Regions from separate parts of the Cobetia sp. PS-4MA genome, predicted to be linked through region 1. Evidence: predicted binding sites of a transcription regulator. Region 1 holds the regulator's gene; each other region holds the start of a gene.
The links. The regulator sigma-54, encoded in region 1, starts transcription at its own class of promoters, with help from an activator protein. The targets are predictions, from matches to a motif close to TGGCACNNNNNTTGCTNT.
Positions count from the first base shown of each region.

Region 2: the regulator sigma-54 is predicted to act here: its motif matches at 1,717-1,734, upstream of AC26AR_RS00335 (P-II family nitrogen regulator).
Region 3: the regulator sigma-54 is predicted to act here: its motif matches at 2,395-2,412, upstream of AC26AR_RS09035 (putative urea ABC transporter substrate-binding protein).
Region 4: the regulator sigma-54 is predicted to act here: its motif matches at 1,713-1,730, upstream of AC26AR_RS06565 (dimethylamine monooxygenase subunit DmmA family protein).

Region 1 covers NZ_CM173107.1:806,487-809,949, reverse strand. The annotation lists gene lptC (LPS export ABC transporter periplasmic protein LptC) at 1-7, shown strand, start outside; gene lptA (lipopolysaccharide transport periplasmic protein LptA) at 106-684, shown strand; gene lptB (LPS export ABC transporter ATP-binding protein) at 687-1,427, shown strand; gene AC26AR_RS03430 (RNA polymerase factor sigma-54) at 1,746-3,194, shown strand.
Region 2 covers NZ_CM173107.1:71,668-75,130, reverse strand. The annotation lists gene AC26AR_RS00350 (hypothetical protein) at 1-118, opposite strand, end outside; gene AC26AR_RS00345 (CBU_0592 family membrane protein) at 645-923, shown strand; gene AC26AR_RS00340 (accessory factor UbiK family protein) at 1,009-1,383, opposite strand; gene AC26AR_RS00335 (P-II family nitrogen regulator) at 1,821-2,159, shown strand; gene AC26AR_RS00330 (ammonium transporter) at 2,192-3,439, shown strand.
Region 3 covers NZ_CM173107.1:2,118,337-2,121,799, reverse strand. The annotation lists gene AC26AR_RS09045 (ABC transporter ATP-binding protein) at 1-98, opposite strand, end outside; gene AC26AR_RS09040 (ABC transporter permease) at 95-919, opposite strand; gene AC26AR_RS09035 (putative urea ABC transporter substrate-binding protein) at 1,029-2,186, opposite strand; guanidine-I (ykkC/yxkD leader) riboswitch at 2,240-2,348, opposite strand; gene AC26AR_RS09030 (ABC transporter ATP-binding protein) at 2,744-3,463, opposite strand, start outside.
Region 4 covers NZ_CM173107.1:1,530,494-1,533,956, reverse strand. The annotation lists gene AC26AR_RS06570 (PDR/VanB family oxidoreductase) at 13-957, opposite strand; gene AC26AR_RS06565 (dimethylamine monooxygenase subunit DmmA family protein) at 942-1,628, opposite strand; gene tnpA (IS66-like element accessory protein TnpA) at 2,060-2,428, shown strand; gene tnpB (IS66 family insertion sequence element accessory protein TnpB) at 2,425-2,760, shown strand; gene tnpC (IS66 family transposase) at 2,853-3,463, shown strand, end outside.

The DNA of each region.
Region 1 (3,463 bases):
TCAGTGAGCGCGCCCCTGCATGCGCCGAATCCTCTCCCCCCGATTTCCGCTTCACGATGGCCTGAGTGATCGTGAAGCCTTACCAGTTCTGCCAAGGAGCACTCCATGACTTCAACGACTCTCACGCCCTTGACGGTCTGGCGCCAGACACTCAGACCCGGTGTCATGGCCCTTGGCCTGGCACTTGGCATGACGACGCTTTCCCCGACCGCACTAGCGCTGGACAGCGATGCCAACCAGCCGATCAACATTGCCGCCGACTCACTGTCACTGGATGACAAGGCCGGCACGGCCACCTATACCGGTCGCGTGGAAATGCGCCAGGGCAGCATGAAGCTGGATGCCGCGCGCGTGGACATCAGTCGCGCCGACAGCGGCGAGATCTCCCTCGTCAAGGCCACCGGCCAGCGCGCCTACATGGAGCAGAAACCCGATACCGACGAGCGACTGGTCAAGGGCTGGGCGAATACCATTCGCTACCACGCGCTGGAGCGCCGGGTGGAACTGGTCGGCGATGCCCGTCTGGAGAAAGGCGACGATACCTTCGAAGGTGGCTACGTGGAATACTTCCTGGACAAGCGCCAGGTCAATGCCAGCAATGGCACCGATGCCTCATCCTCCGAGGGGTCACGCGTCCACATGACCCTGACGCCACGTGGCGCCAATGCCAGCAAGGATCAATGAGCATGACTGCTGCCAGCCCACGTACCCTCAGCGCTCGTCATCTGGCCAAGGCCTACAAGGGTCGCAAGGTCGTCAAGGACATCTCGCTGGAAATCCGCCAGGGTGACATCGTAGGCCTGCTGGGCCCCAACGGGGCCGGCAAGACGACCTCGTTCTACATGATCGTCGGCCTCGTGCGCTCGGATGCCGGTAGCGTGACCATCGATGACCACGACCTGTCCGGCGCCGCCATGCATCAGCGGGCTCGCGCCGGCATCGGCTATCTGCCCCAGGAAGCCTCGATCTTCCGCAAGCTCTCGGTGTCCGACAACATCATGGCGATCCTCGAGACGCGCAAGGACCTGGATCGCAACGGACGCAAGGCACGCCTGGAGGAGCTGCTCAACGAGTTCAGCATCACGCATATTCGTGACAGTGCCGGCATGAGCCTTTCCGGCGGGGAGCGCCGCCGCGTGGAGATCGCTCGCGCACTGGCCACCGAGCCGGACTTCGTGCTGCTCGATGAGCCGTTTGCCGGCGTGGACCCCATCTCGGTGGGCGAGATCAAGAGCATCGTGCGCCAGCTGCGTGACCGCGGCATCGGGGTGCTCATCACCGACCACAACGTGCGCGAGACACTCGACATCTGCGATACCGCCTACATCGTGGGCGATGGCCAGATCATCGCGCATGGCGACGCCGACACCATCCTCGCCAACCAGCAGGTGCGTGATGTCTACCTGGGCCATGAGTTCAAGCTCTAGCCCGAGAGTGCCGTCAGCCTGACGAGAGCCGTCCGACCTCTTCTGCTCTCACCAGCACCCTCCAGCACCCGCCACTTCCTGCTTCACTGTCGGGGCCTCGTTCCCCGCCCCCTCACGCAAGCGCCTCGACAGGCGCTTGCGTGATCTCCCCGTGAACCCTCCTGCTCTGCCACACCTCACTCGAATGCATGACGTCCATACCACCTTGGTGGCAACATGGCATGCAAGTTGCTTGAATATTCTCGACTGCCCCTTGTCAGTGCCCCGACCCACGGTATAGCGTAGATGCACGTTCCTTTGCCGTGAATGACAGACCCCATGAAACCCACCTTGCAGCTTCGACTCGGCACTTCCCTGACCATGACCCCGCAACTTCAGCAAGCGATCCAGCTGCTGCAGTTGTCGACGCTGGACCTGCGTCAGGAGATACAGCAGGCGCTTGAGTCAAACCCCATGCTGGAGCTTGACGAGGAATACGAGTCGCTGGATGTCGCGGAGACACAGGACAAGAGCGAGATCTCCACCTCCGAGACCAACAGCGAGATTCCTGAAGAATACCCTCTCGACAGTGACTGGTCGGACCTCTACCAGGATCACGCAGGCAGCCTGACCAGTTCCGGCAGCGGAAGCTCGAGCGAGGACGGGCCGGACTTCGATCGCAACACCAGTGTCGAAAGCCTGCAGGACCATCTGCGCTGGCAGCTGGCGATGACGGACCTCGATGCGCGTGAACGCCAGATGGCGGAGAGTCTGATCGATGCGGTGGATGGGGCCGGCTACCTGAGCATGAGCCTGGACGAACTGGTCGATGGCCTGCGAGGTCAGGGACTGCCCGGCCTCAAGGCGTCGGAACTCGAGCAGGTCCTGCTGCGCCTTCAGCAGTTCGATCCCACCGGTGTGTTCGCTCGAGACCTGCGCGAATGCCTGCTGCTTCAGCTGGCCCTGCTGCCGGACGATCTGCCATTGCTGGCCCAGGCCCGCCGTCTGGTGCGGCAATTCCTCGAGGCACTGGGCAATGACGATCGCAAGCTGCTCAAGCGTCGCCTGAGCCTGGATGATGATGAGCTGGATCACGTCATTCGTCTGGTACGGGCGCTCGACCCGCGCCCGGCGTCCGCCTGGGGCGAGCCTGCCAGTGATTACGTCATCCCGGACCTGCTGGTCCGTCATACGCGTCACGGCTGGCAGGTCGAGCTCAACCCGGAAGCGCTGCCCAAGCTGCGTATCCAGCCGGAATATGCCGCCCTCATCAAGCGGGCCGACAAGTCCGCGGACAACACCTTCCTCAAGGACAATCTTCAGGAAGCCCGCTGGCTGATGAAGAGCCTGTCCTCACGCAATGACACCCTGCTCAAGGTGGGCCGCGAGATCATGGCGCGCCAGATCGACTTCCTCGAGCAGGGGGAAGAAGGCATGAAGCCGCTGATCCTCGCCAACATCGCGGAAGTGGTCGAGATGCACGAATCCACCATCTCGCGGGTGACCACCCAGAAATATATCCACACCCCGAGAGGCGTGTTCGAACTCAAGTTCTTCTTCTCGAGTCAGGTGGGTGGCAGTGGCAACGGTGACGCGCATTCCAGCACCGCGATCCGCGCGCGCATTCGCAAGCTGATCTCGGAAGAACCGGCGCGCAAGCCATTGTCCGACTCACGCCTGGTGGATCTGCTGGCCAGTGATGGCATCGAGGTAGCGCGCCGGACGGTCGCCAAGTATCGCGAGGCCATGGGCATCCCCTCCTCCAGCGAGCGCAAGCGCTTGGCGTGAGTCTCGACAACGGATACCCGCAAGCCAGCGGGCTCCACACGTCGGAGCGCTGAAGCTCGCCCCCTTGCACCTGCCATCCTGGCATCATCTGCCAATCGGTCGTCTGAATACCGGTTGGCAATGCCTGTCCTTGCGACTGCGTGAGTGACTTCACGCCCCCAATTGCCTATTTTTCCAGCCACTTTTCTCCAGAGTGCTTTCTTTTTCCCTCACATCCCACGGACAGATAGCCAGGGGTCGCCACCGACTCCTGCCACACGAACGTCGAC
Region 2 (3,463 bases), 730 kb from region 1:
GCAGAGAGGCAATATCGTCACCCAGAACGGGCAAGACACCCGCACGATGAACCAACGGCAGCGTTTCCCGTCGACATCGCGGCATGAATTTCATGAAGAGCTTCACGAAGTAGTTCACGGAGATGTTCATGAAGAAGTGAATGGAGAAACGCCCTGGCATGACTCAGGAGGCTGGGCTCAAGAGAAGAGGCGCGGGGGAAGGGAGTGCCTTTCCCGAGAGTCGCGCAGGCCCCACCCAATGCCAGCCTCCTTCGATGCGCCGGACTGGCTGCCGTGTCTGTTCAGCTCGAGACATTCATGCGGACTGAACGTTGAAAATAGCCCATCAACCGGCTTTTTCCATGAAATAACGCGCGTTCTAGCAGATATTTCACGAAGTTGGCGACATGGAACACCTGGCTGATCACAAGCCCTCGGGCCTGCACCAGAAGAGTGCTCATGGAACATGCAAGGCGGTGCTCCAGGCGCTACAGGAGTGCCTCAAGAGGGGGACTGCTGGTATATTTGATCGGTTGTCTCGGCCCTGCTGATACAACCGCCAAGCTGTCTCAAGGAGGCCACCCAAGGGTGGCAGAGAATCGTCCAACCCACGGAAAGGGCCAGCCATTCAGGACGACTTCGGCTTGTTTCAGGAGTAACACCCCATGCAAGACATGCTTGCCTCGCTGGCACCCATGGCGGACATCATCGGCATGCTCGGCACCTCTCTGGTGGTCGGTGCCTTCTTTCTGCTGCAGATTGGCAGACTCGATGCACGTAGCCTGACCTACAACCTCATGAATCTGAGCGGGGCGATCCTCTTGTTGATCAGCCTGTGCATCAACTTCAATCTCGCCAGCTTCGTGATCGAGGTGTTCTGGATCGTGGCATCTCTGGTGGGCCTAGTTCGCTGGTTGATGGGGTCTCGTCCACAGACGGTCTGACCTGCCCGGCACCCGCCTCATGCGACGGACACAAAAAAACCGCCACACCTCGACGGGTGTGGCGGTTTTTTTAGCAGCATGCCATTCAGGCGTCGCGTTGACGCTCGATCTCCTCGGCGTGGCTGGCGGCTTCCCGCTTTGCCAGCGCGGTCTCTCCCTCATCGTCCACCGCCACGGCAGGCTCGGTGGTCGACGCAGCACCCGCCACCAGTCCCTGCTTCTCCAGCAGCGCCTCAAGTGCGATGACCTGCTTCTCCAGCGACTCCACACGCCCGCGAGTCCGCGTCAGCACATCCATCATGATGTCGAAGTCCTCGCGCGACACCAGTTCCATGCGATCAAAGGCGCTGCGCATCACGCCCTGTACGGACTTCTGCAGCTCTTCCGGGCCGTGCGAGGCGTCCTGGAGGCGCTCACCGATCTGCTGGGCCATACGCCCGATGACGTCGTTCTTGAACATGCTCCACCTCAGCCATTGCAAGCCGACGGGCCCATCATGGGGCTGTCGGTCAGAGAAAAGGATCTCCCCGAAACGTGGGGGACATCATGTCATGTTGCAAGGATACGCAACCCGCTGGCCTGACGCATGTCCCGACCCCGAATCTCTCGCCACTGACGGCAGGCACCGGCCCTTGTGCACCATATTAGCGCTATCTCCTACCTCGAAAGCCGCAATTCAGGCACCAAAGCGGTGCATCGCCATGGCGTTCTTCTTGCCGTCATTTTTGGCCTTGCTGCGGAGCTGCTTTTTCCTTCAGCACAACTAGATGAATTTAAAGATTTTTTAACCTCATGGCATACCTCGTGCGATGCACTTGTCAGGAACAGGCCACCAGCAGTGTCTGATTGGCCGCACTCAACATGACAGATCATTGCGGTAGCAAACGGGGGCAGCACATGAAACTGATCACCGCCATCATCAAACCCTTCAAGCTGGACGACGTGCGTGAAGCGCTGGCCGACAACGGCGTGCAAGGCATCACGGTCACGGAAGTGAAGGGCTTCGGGCGACAGAAGGGCCACACCGAGCTGTATCGCGGCGCCGAGTATGTCGTCGACTTCCTTCCCAAGGTCAAGATTGAAGTAGCTGTTGATGACAGCAGTGTGGAAACGGTGCTGGACGCCATCACCCAGGCAGCCAACAGCGGCAAGATCGGCGACGGCAAGCTGTTCGTCACCCCGCTGGATGACGTGATCCGTATCCGTACCGGTGAACGCGGCGCCGATGCTGTCTGAGCCCCGCGCACAATAATAAAGGAGAATCCCGCATGAACGAGATCATCGAGGTCAAGTACGCACTTGATACCTTCTATTTCCTAGTCTGTGGCGCCCTGGTGCTGTGGATGGCTGCCGGCTTTGCCATGCTGGAAGCTGGCCTGGTACGCGCCAAGAACACTACCGAGATCCTGACCAAGAACGTGGCGCTGTTCGCCATCGCCTGCACCATGTACATGGTGGTCGGTTACCACATCATGTACTCAAGCGCCGAAGGCGGCTTCCTGCCGAGCCTGGGCTTCTTGATCGGCGCCGAGAATACCGCTGAGGAAGCGCTCGCTTCCGGTGGCGACATCTACTACAGCGCGCGTTCCGACTTCTTCTTCCAGGTGGTGTTCGTGGCGACCGCCATGTCCATCGTCTCCGGTGCAGTCGCCGAGCGCATGAAGTTGTGGGCCTTCCTGGCCTTCGCCGTGGTCATGACGGGCGTCATCTACCCGGTCCAGGGTTACTGGACCTGGGGTGGCGGCTTCCTGAGCGAAGCAGGCTTCAGTGACTTCGCCGGCTCCGGCATCGTGCACATGGCAGGCGCTTCCGCCGCACTGGCTGGCGTGCTGCTGCTGGGGGCTCGCAAGGGCAAGTACGGCAAGAACGGTGAGATCAACGCCATCCCGGGCTCCAACCTGCCGCTGGCGACCCTGGGCACCTTCATCCTGTGGCTGGGATGGCTGGGCTTCAACGGCGGCTCCGAGCTGGTGCTGTCCAATATCGATGAAGCCAACGCGGTCGCTCAGGTCTTCGTCAACACCAACGCCGCTGCCTGCGGGGGTGTCATCGCCGCCCTGATCCTCGCCCGCCTGTGGTTCCGCAAGGCTGACCTGACCATGGCCCTCAACGGCGCCCTGGCTGGCCTGGTCGCCATCACCGCTGGTCCGCTGGCACCAAGTGTCGGTGCTGCCACCCTGATCGGCGCCGTCGGTGGCCTGCTGGTGGTGTTCTCCATCGTCGGCCTCGACAAGCTCAAGCTCGACGACCCGGTCGGTGCCATCTCCGTCCACGGTGTGGTCGGTCTCTGGGGCCTGATGGCAGTGCCGCTGACCAATGACGATGCCACCTTCTCCGCACAGCTGCTGGGCGCCGTGTCCATCTTCGCCTGGGTATTCATCGCAAGCTTCGTGGTCTGGCTGGTCATCAAGACCATCATGGGACTGCGCGTCAGCGAAGAGGAAGAGTACGAAGGCGTCGATCTGGCGGAATGTGGCATGGAGGCGTATCCGGAATTCACCTCCAGCCGCAAGTAATCAAGGATCGAGACTCACGCGACA
Region 3 (3,463 bases), 1.3 Mb from region 1:
GTGATGAATTCCCCGGCCTCGACGGTCAGGTTCATGCGTTCCAGCACGACCTGCTGGCCGTAGTGCTTCTCGAGGCCCTTGGCGTGGATCAGGCTCATGATTGGCTCTCCTCAGCGTGGTACCAGGGGAAGGCGCGGGTCGAGACGAGCACCAGCAGACGGTCGAGCAGAAAGGCCAGCAGCGTGATCCAGGCCACGTAGGGCAGGATGACGTCCATCGCCAGATATCGGCGCACCAGGAAGATGCGATAGCCGAGGCCGTCCTGGGCGGCGATGGCTTCAGCGGCGATCAGGAACAGCCAGGCGCTGCCGAGTGCCAGGCGCGTGGCGCTCAGAAGGCGCGGGGTCAGCTGGGGCAGCAGTACGCGGGTCAGCACCTGCCAGGAGCTGGCGCCCAGCGTCTGGGCCTTGATCAGCTGCTCATCGGGCAGGCGCAGGGCCTGATTCTGCAGGTCGCGAATCAGGAAGGGCGTGATGCCGATGACGATCAGCGCGATCTTGGCCAGCTCACCCGTCCCGAAGGCGATGAACAGGATCGGCAGGATCGCCATCGGCGGAATCAGGGACAGCACGGTGATCAGCGGGGACAGCTTGGCGCGCAGCAGCGGCAGGCCGCCGGTGAGCAGGCCGACGCTCAGGCCGATCAGCGCACTGATCAGCACGCCGGCCAGCAGGCGTTCGAGGCTGGCGAAGGTGTCGGTCCACAGCGGCAGATCGCCGGTGCGCACGTTGACCTCGGTGGCTAGCTTGGCGAAGGACTCGCCCATGGACGCGAAGGACGGCAGCAGGCGGTCGTTGGGGTTGTCGAGCAGTCGCTGGTTGGACTGCACGATGTAGAGGATGGCCAGCAGCGCGAAGGGCAGGCCACCGAGCAGCCAGCGGCCACCACGGGAGGGTGTCAGATTGATCAGGCGTTTCATGCGCGGGCTCCACGGGTGCGAACGAGAGGTGCGGTCGAGGGAGGCGGTCGGTTCACCAGCCACAGAGACAGCTTTCCTGCGGCTGGTGTGCGGCATCCACCGCGTGGCGTTACTGGCTGTCGGCCAGTGCGGCGGTATAGCTCGGGTCGAAGCGCAGCATCACGTTGCCTTCATCGCCGACGATGCCGGCAGGCGTCTCGATGCCGATGAAGCCGGCATCCGGTGCGCCTTCACCCAGCAGCCCCTGCGCGAAGCTGAAGTCGGCGATGTGCTGCATGGTGTCCTTGAGGCTCGGCGCATTGAAGGCGGCCACGGCCTCGGCGGGGGTGTAGTACATGTGGGTCGCGGCCAGCTGGGCCTGATAGCCGGCGAGGTCGGTGCCGGCGGCATCGGCCATCTGGGAGAGCGCGGCTTCGTCGCCAGCCTTCATCTTCTCCATCACCTCATACCAGGCGCCGACCAACGCGTGGCCGAAGTCCGGGTTGTCCTTCAGCGTCTGGGTATTGACGACCATCAGGTCGAGAATCTCGCCGGGGATGTCACTGGAGTTGAAGACTTCGGTGTAGCCGGGCATGTCCTTGAGCGTGGCCAGCTGGGGGTTCCAGGTCACCACCGCCTGGGTATCGGTGTTGCTGGCCAGCGCCACGATGTCGGCATCGCCGGTATTGGTGGTGGTGAGGTCGCGCTCGCTCATGCCGACGCTGTCCAGCGCGCGTGCCAACAGGTAGTGGGAGACACTGAACTGCACCAGATTGACCTCACGGTCCTTCAGGGACTCGATGGAATCGCCGTCGCGGACCATCACGCCGTCATTGCCATCGGAGTAGTCACCCAGAATCAGCGCGGTGGAATCGACACTGCTGGCGGCGGGGAGGGTGAGGGCATCCATGTTGGTCATGGCGCAGCCATCGACATTGCCGGAGGTGTACTGATTGATGGACTCGACGTAATCGTTGACCTGCACCACATCGATATTGATGTCGTACTTCTTGGCCCACTTGTCGACGATGCCCTGGGTGTCCGCGTATTCCCACGGCATCCAGCCGGCATACACCGACCAGCACACGCTGAAGGAATCCTGTGCCATGGCCTGCGGGCTCAGCGAGGCGCCAAGCAGCAGGGCGCCGGCCAGCGCGGCACGTCGGGAGGTCTTGCTGGATACGGCGGATACCGCCGGGGAGTCAGATGCGACAGCAGCGGATGGCGCCTGAGCGCAGGCATCCGAGAGGGAAGTCGTAGACGGGGAAAGGCGAGTGGGCTGGGTCATTGTCGTTATCTCCGGCGGAAAAAGTGAGAGGCGCCGACCTTTTCAGGCGTTGCGTCTCCCGGGCTTTTGTCCCGCCGTGTAACCCCCAGCTTGGAGGTCGAGTGCTCTCGGACCAGTCGTGACGGCCATCAGCCAATCACCGGAACCCTAGCGCTCCATTGGTGTAGATTTTCGATTGTTGTATGCCTATCGGTGCCTCGGTGAATGTCTAGCAGGAAGTGTGCCGGAGAGATTTTTTCCATATAAAACAATGGAATATAAGATTTCACGCAACACGTATATGCATATCGAAATCGTACGCTGCACCAATTTGATGAATTTTACCGTCGCTTGCACCTTAGTGTATTAAGTTGAGATTGAGTTTTATTCAGTGGGAGATCGGGGAGAAAATCCAGAGATCTTTTATGCTTGGTTTCATAGAATAAGTTTTGCACTCATTGCTATGAATCCAGTGTTAACAAGCGGTATATGGTGGCCCCTTGTTCAATGATGCCGATTCTGATGTCTTACACGGACTGAATTGAATTGATGGAGCCTTGGACTATCCAACAGCGTGATCAGCTCGACACGGCTTCGTTCCTTGCAGCTTTCATCCCATGACGCCCGACGGGCACCATCATCGGCTTGCCGGTAACGGGGTCCGGGGTGATGTGGCTTTCCAGCCCGAACACCTCCTTGATCATCTCGCGTGTGAGTACCTGCTCGGGCGGGCCACTGGCATGAATCTGGCCATCTGACATGGCGATCAGCACATCCGCGTAACGTGCGGCCAGGTTCAGTTCATGCAGCACCATCACGATGGTGGTGCCGCGAGCGTGGTTGAGGTCTGTCAGCAGGTCGAGCACTTCCACCTGATGATTGATGTCGAGGAAGGTGGTGGGCTCATCCAGCAGCAGAATGTCCGTCTGCTGGGCGAGCGCCATGGCAATCCAGACACGCTGACGCTGGCCGCCGGAGAGTTCATCCACCGCTCGTTCGGCGAGTGCGGCGGTGTCGGTGGCGTTGAGGGCTGCCAGCACCGCGGTGTCATCGTCACGCGTCCAGCGCTGGAACAGTCCTTGATGCGGATGCCGACCTCGGCTGACAAGATCCAGCACCGTGATGCCTTCCGGGGCGATCGGTGACTGTGACAGCAGCCCCAGCTGGCGGGCCAGTTGACGTGCCGGCAGGCGGTGGATCGACCTGCCATCCAGCAGCACCTCGCCTCGCGAGGGAGGCAGCAGGCGCGAGAGCGTGCGCAGCAGGGTGGATTTGCCGCAGGCATTGGCGCCGACGAT
Region 4 (3,463 bases), 720 kb from region 1:
CGAAAGACGGTTTCAGAGATCCAGCACCAGCCGCTGGCTGCGTGCCCGGGAAACGCAGGGCATCACGCAGCGCTGACTGGCCCGCTCCTGTTCATCGAGGAAGGCGTCACGGTGTTCCGCCTCCCCCTCCAGCATCTCGACCCGACACTGTCCGCAGACCCCGCCGCGACACAGGCTCGTCACCTCGACACCGCTGCGCTCCAGCGCTTCCAGCAGGGATTCCTGGGCACCGACCGCCACTTCCACGCCGCTGCCACGCGCCACGGCCATGAAGGGAGTCCCCGGCTCCGGGGCGGCAAAGACCTCGTGATGGATGCGCGCGAGACTCCAGTGCAGCTCGCGCGCCGCGTCCTTCACGGCATCGATCATGGCCTGCGGGCCGCAGAGATAGACGTGAGTGCCGGCGGGCTGACGCGCCAGCAGGGCCTTGAGATTCGGACGCTCGAGACGGTGCTGGGTGATGTTGCCACTCGCCAGATAGGGCGCGGCCTCCGGGAAGCGGGCGACGTCGAGGTCCTGGCTGCGCAGGTGCAGCTCCCAGCTGCCGCCACGACTCTCCAGCTCCGGCAGGTAAGAGAGAAACGGCGTGATGCCGATGCCGCCTGCCAGCATCAGGTGGTGACGCGCCTGCCAGTGCGGCAGAAAGAGGTTGGCCGGCGGGCTGAGCTCCAGCTCGTCCCCGACCTTGACGCGGGAATGGATGGCTTCGGAGCCCCCACGCGAGACCGGCTGACGACGCACCGCGATGCAGTACTGCGAGGGATCATCCGGCGGGCTGATCAATGAATAGGCGTTGCGACACACCCGCCCTTCTCCCGGAATGCCCAGCACCACATGACTGCCCGGCGAGAACGGCGTGAAGGGTGAGGCCTCATCGGCAGGCACCAGAGTGAGACGGCGCACGCTGCTGCTGAGCTGATCGACCGCGGCGACCCGCGCCTTCATGAAGCGAGACATGGTGCCACCTCCTCCTGTGGGGGAATCTCTCCCGGCGCTTCCGCATCGATTCGCACGCCCATGTAGGCGCCGAGACGCTTGGAAAAATGATCACGCACTTCCAGCATCAGGCCGCAGCCATCACAGGCTGACGGCGAGTGAATGACGTGCTCACTGACCTGCTGGCAGTGCACGCAGAACACATGCCGCCCCAAGGCAGCCACCGGCAGCATCACCATGTCATCCAGCAACAGCCCCTGCTGCTGAGCCAGATTGGCGACCTGCCACACGAAATGCTCACTGCCGATGATGACCAGACACCCCGCCGCGCCTACCTCGCCGATGGCACCCGCCAGCGCATCGCAGGCTAGGGGGCGATCATCGACGTCGTACCAGCGATGCAGGCGGGCGCTGTCGGCGGGCCCCGTGGGCAACGCCTCTGTTGCCGGAGTGGATTGCGAGGTGCCTCCCACCTCGCGGCTACCGAGCTGCCCCAGCAGCGTACTGATCAGCTGACAATGCATTTGCAGTTGCTGACGGGCGTTGCCCGCCGCCTCTCCAGTGCCTGGCAGGCTCTCGGGAGACTGGCACGCCACCAGATACCGTTGGGCATCGGGCAGCGCCTCGATGCGTGGATAGTGTTGCCGACTTCGAATCCCGGCAGTGACAGAGGATGATTGCGGGCTTTTCATGACACGACCCTGCTCTGAGAAATTGTCCTTGTTGTAATGCCGCCGTCTTGACGATGACGTGCATCCGACTACCACTCCATTTCATGAGCATATTTCGTGCCATTGATGGCAAAATCATTGCTCCACATAGCCGACATAATTACCTGAAACCCCCACTTCACATATGAACAATCAATAGAGATATTCACGCACCAAAACAGAACACAAAACTCATTAAAAACGGCTTACATTCACCATTATTGCCCTGACCAAACCTCACCTCATAAGCCAATCTCTACGCCTGACATATTTCTCATTTAATATCTTCAAGATGCTGAAATAATGGAAAAACTTTATCTTGGTAGAATGTAAGCGATCGGTGATCCCATCTACCACAGAGACCTGAATTCCGTCACGTTAGATGTCCACCTATCAATAAGTGGACACTTATCATGACGGAATTAAGCGTGTTGGAAGTCCCTCGCAAGCGTCGCCGCTTCACTGCCGCCTTCAAAGCCAAGATCGTCGAAGCGTGTCAGCAACCCGGTACCTCCGTTGCCGGAGTGGCTTTGGAGCACAGCCTGAATGCCAACCTGGTCCACAATTGGATCCGTACCACTCGTCAGCAAACGGCTGTGCCAGAAATACCGGCGTTTGTACCGGTGCCCATGGTCCGCGATTTATCACCGGACACTCCCCAGCATCAGGTGGCGGACCCTATTCGCCTCACCATCCCGCACCCCAACGGCCCGATGGTCATCGAGTGGCCTGCCTCGGAGGCCGACACCTGTCGATCTCTGATTCGGGAGCTGCTCGCATGATCCGCATCGACGAAATCTGGCTGGCTACCCAACCCCTGGATATGCGGGCCGGCCCGGACACTGCGTTGGCCAGGGTAGTGAAGGTCTTCGGCATGGCTCGCCCGCACTGTGCTTACCTATTCGCCAACCGGCGCGGCAACCGCATGAAGGTGCTGGTCCACGATGGCCTGGGCACCTGGCTATGCGCCAGGCGCCTGAACCAGGGCAAGTTCCACTGGGCTGACAACCGACATGGCGATTGCGTCGAGCTCTGCCCCGAGCAGGTCATGGCACTGGTGCAGGGCCTACCCTGGCAGCGTCTCGGCACCGACGGCGTCATCTCTGTGGTCTGATACGCCAGGCCAGGTACGGCACAGAACCTACCGGCCCGCTATTCGCTGATGCGCCAATCCCACTGCCTTCGGCGGACTGGCATACTGGTGGAATGACGACACCCCCCGACCTGACTCAACTCTCTCCTGATCAGCTCCGCCACTTGGCGGCAACGCTGATGACGCAGGTGGAGGAAAAGGAGAAAGCGCTACGCCACAGCGAGCAGGTCAATCAAAAGCTGACTTATGAAATGGCATTGCTCAAGCGCCACGCCTTCGGCAAGCGCAGCGAGCAGCTCAATGTCCTGCAGATCAGCCTGCTGGAGGAGGGGGTGGATGCCGACATCGCTGCCATCGAGACCGAGCTGGAAGAGCTCCACCTCCCTGCTGCCACGCCAGTGGCAAGGAAGACGCCCAAGCGCACGCCCTTGCCTACCGAACTACCGCGCACCGAGATTCATCATGATCCGGAGAATGATCATTGTCGGTGTGGTTGTCAGTTGCGGCGGATCGGCGAGGAAATCAGTGAGAAGTTGGATTACACGCCGGGCGTGTTCCACGTCGAGCGACATATCCGTGGCAAGTGGGTCTGCGACCAATGCGAGACACTGACCCAGGCACCGATGCCGGCGCAGATCATTGACAAGGGCATCCCCACAGCCGGCTTGCTGGCCCAGGTGCTGATCGCCAAATATGCTGATCACCTGCCACTCTATCGCCAGGA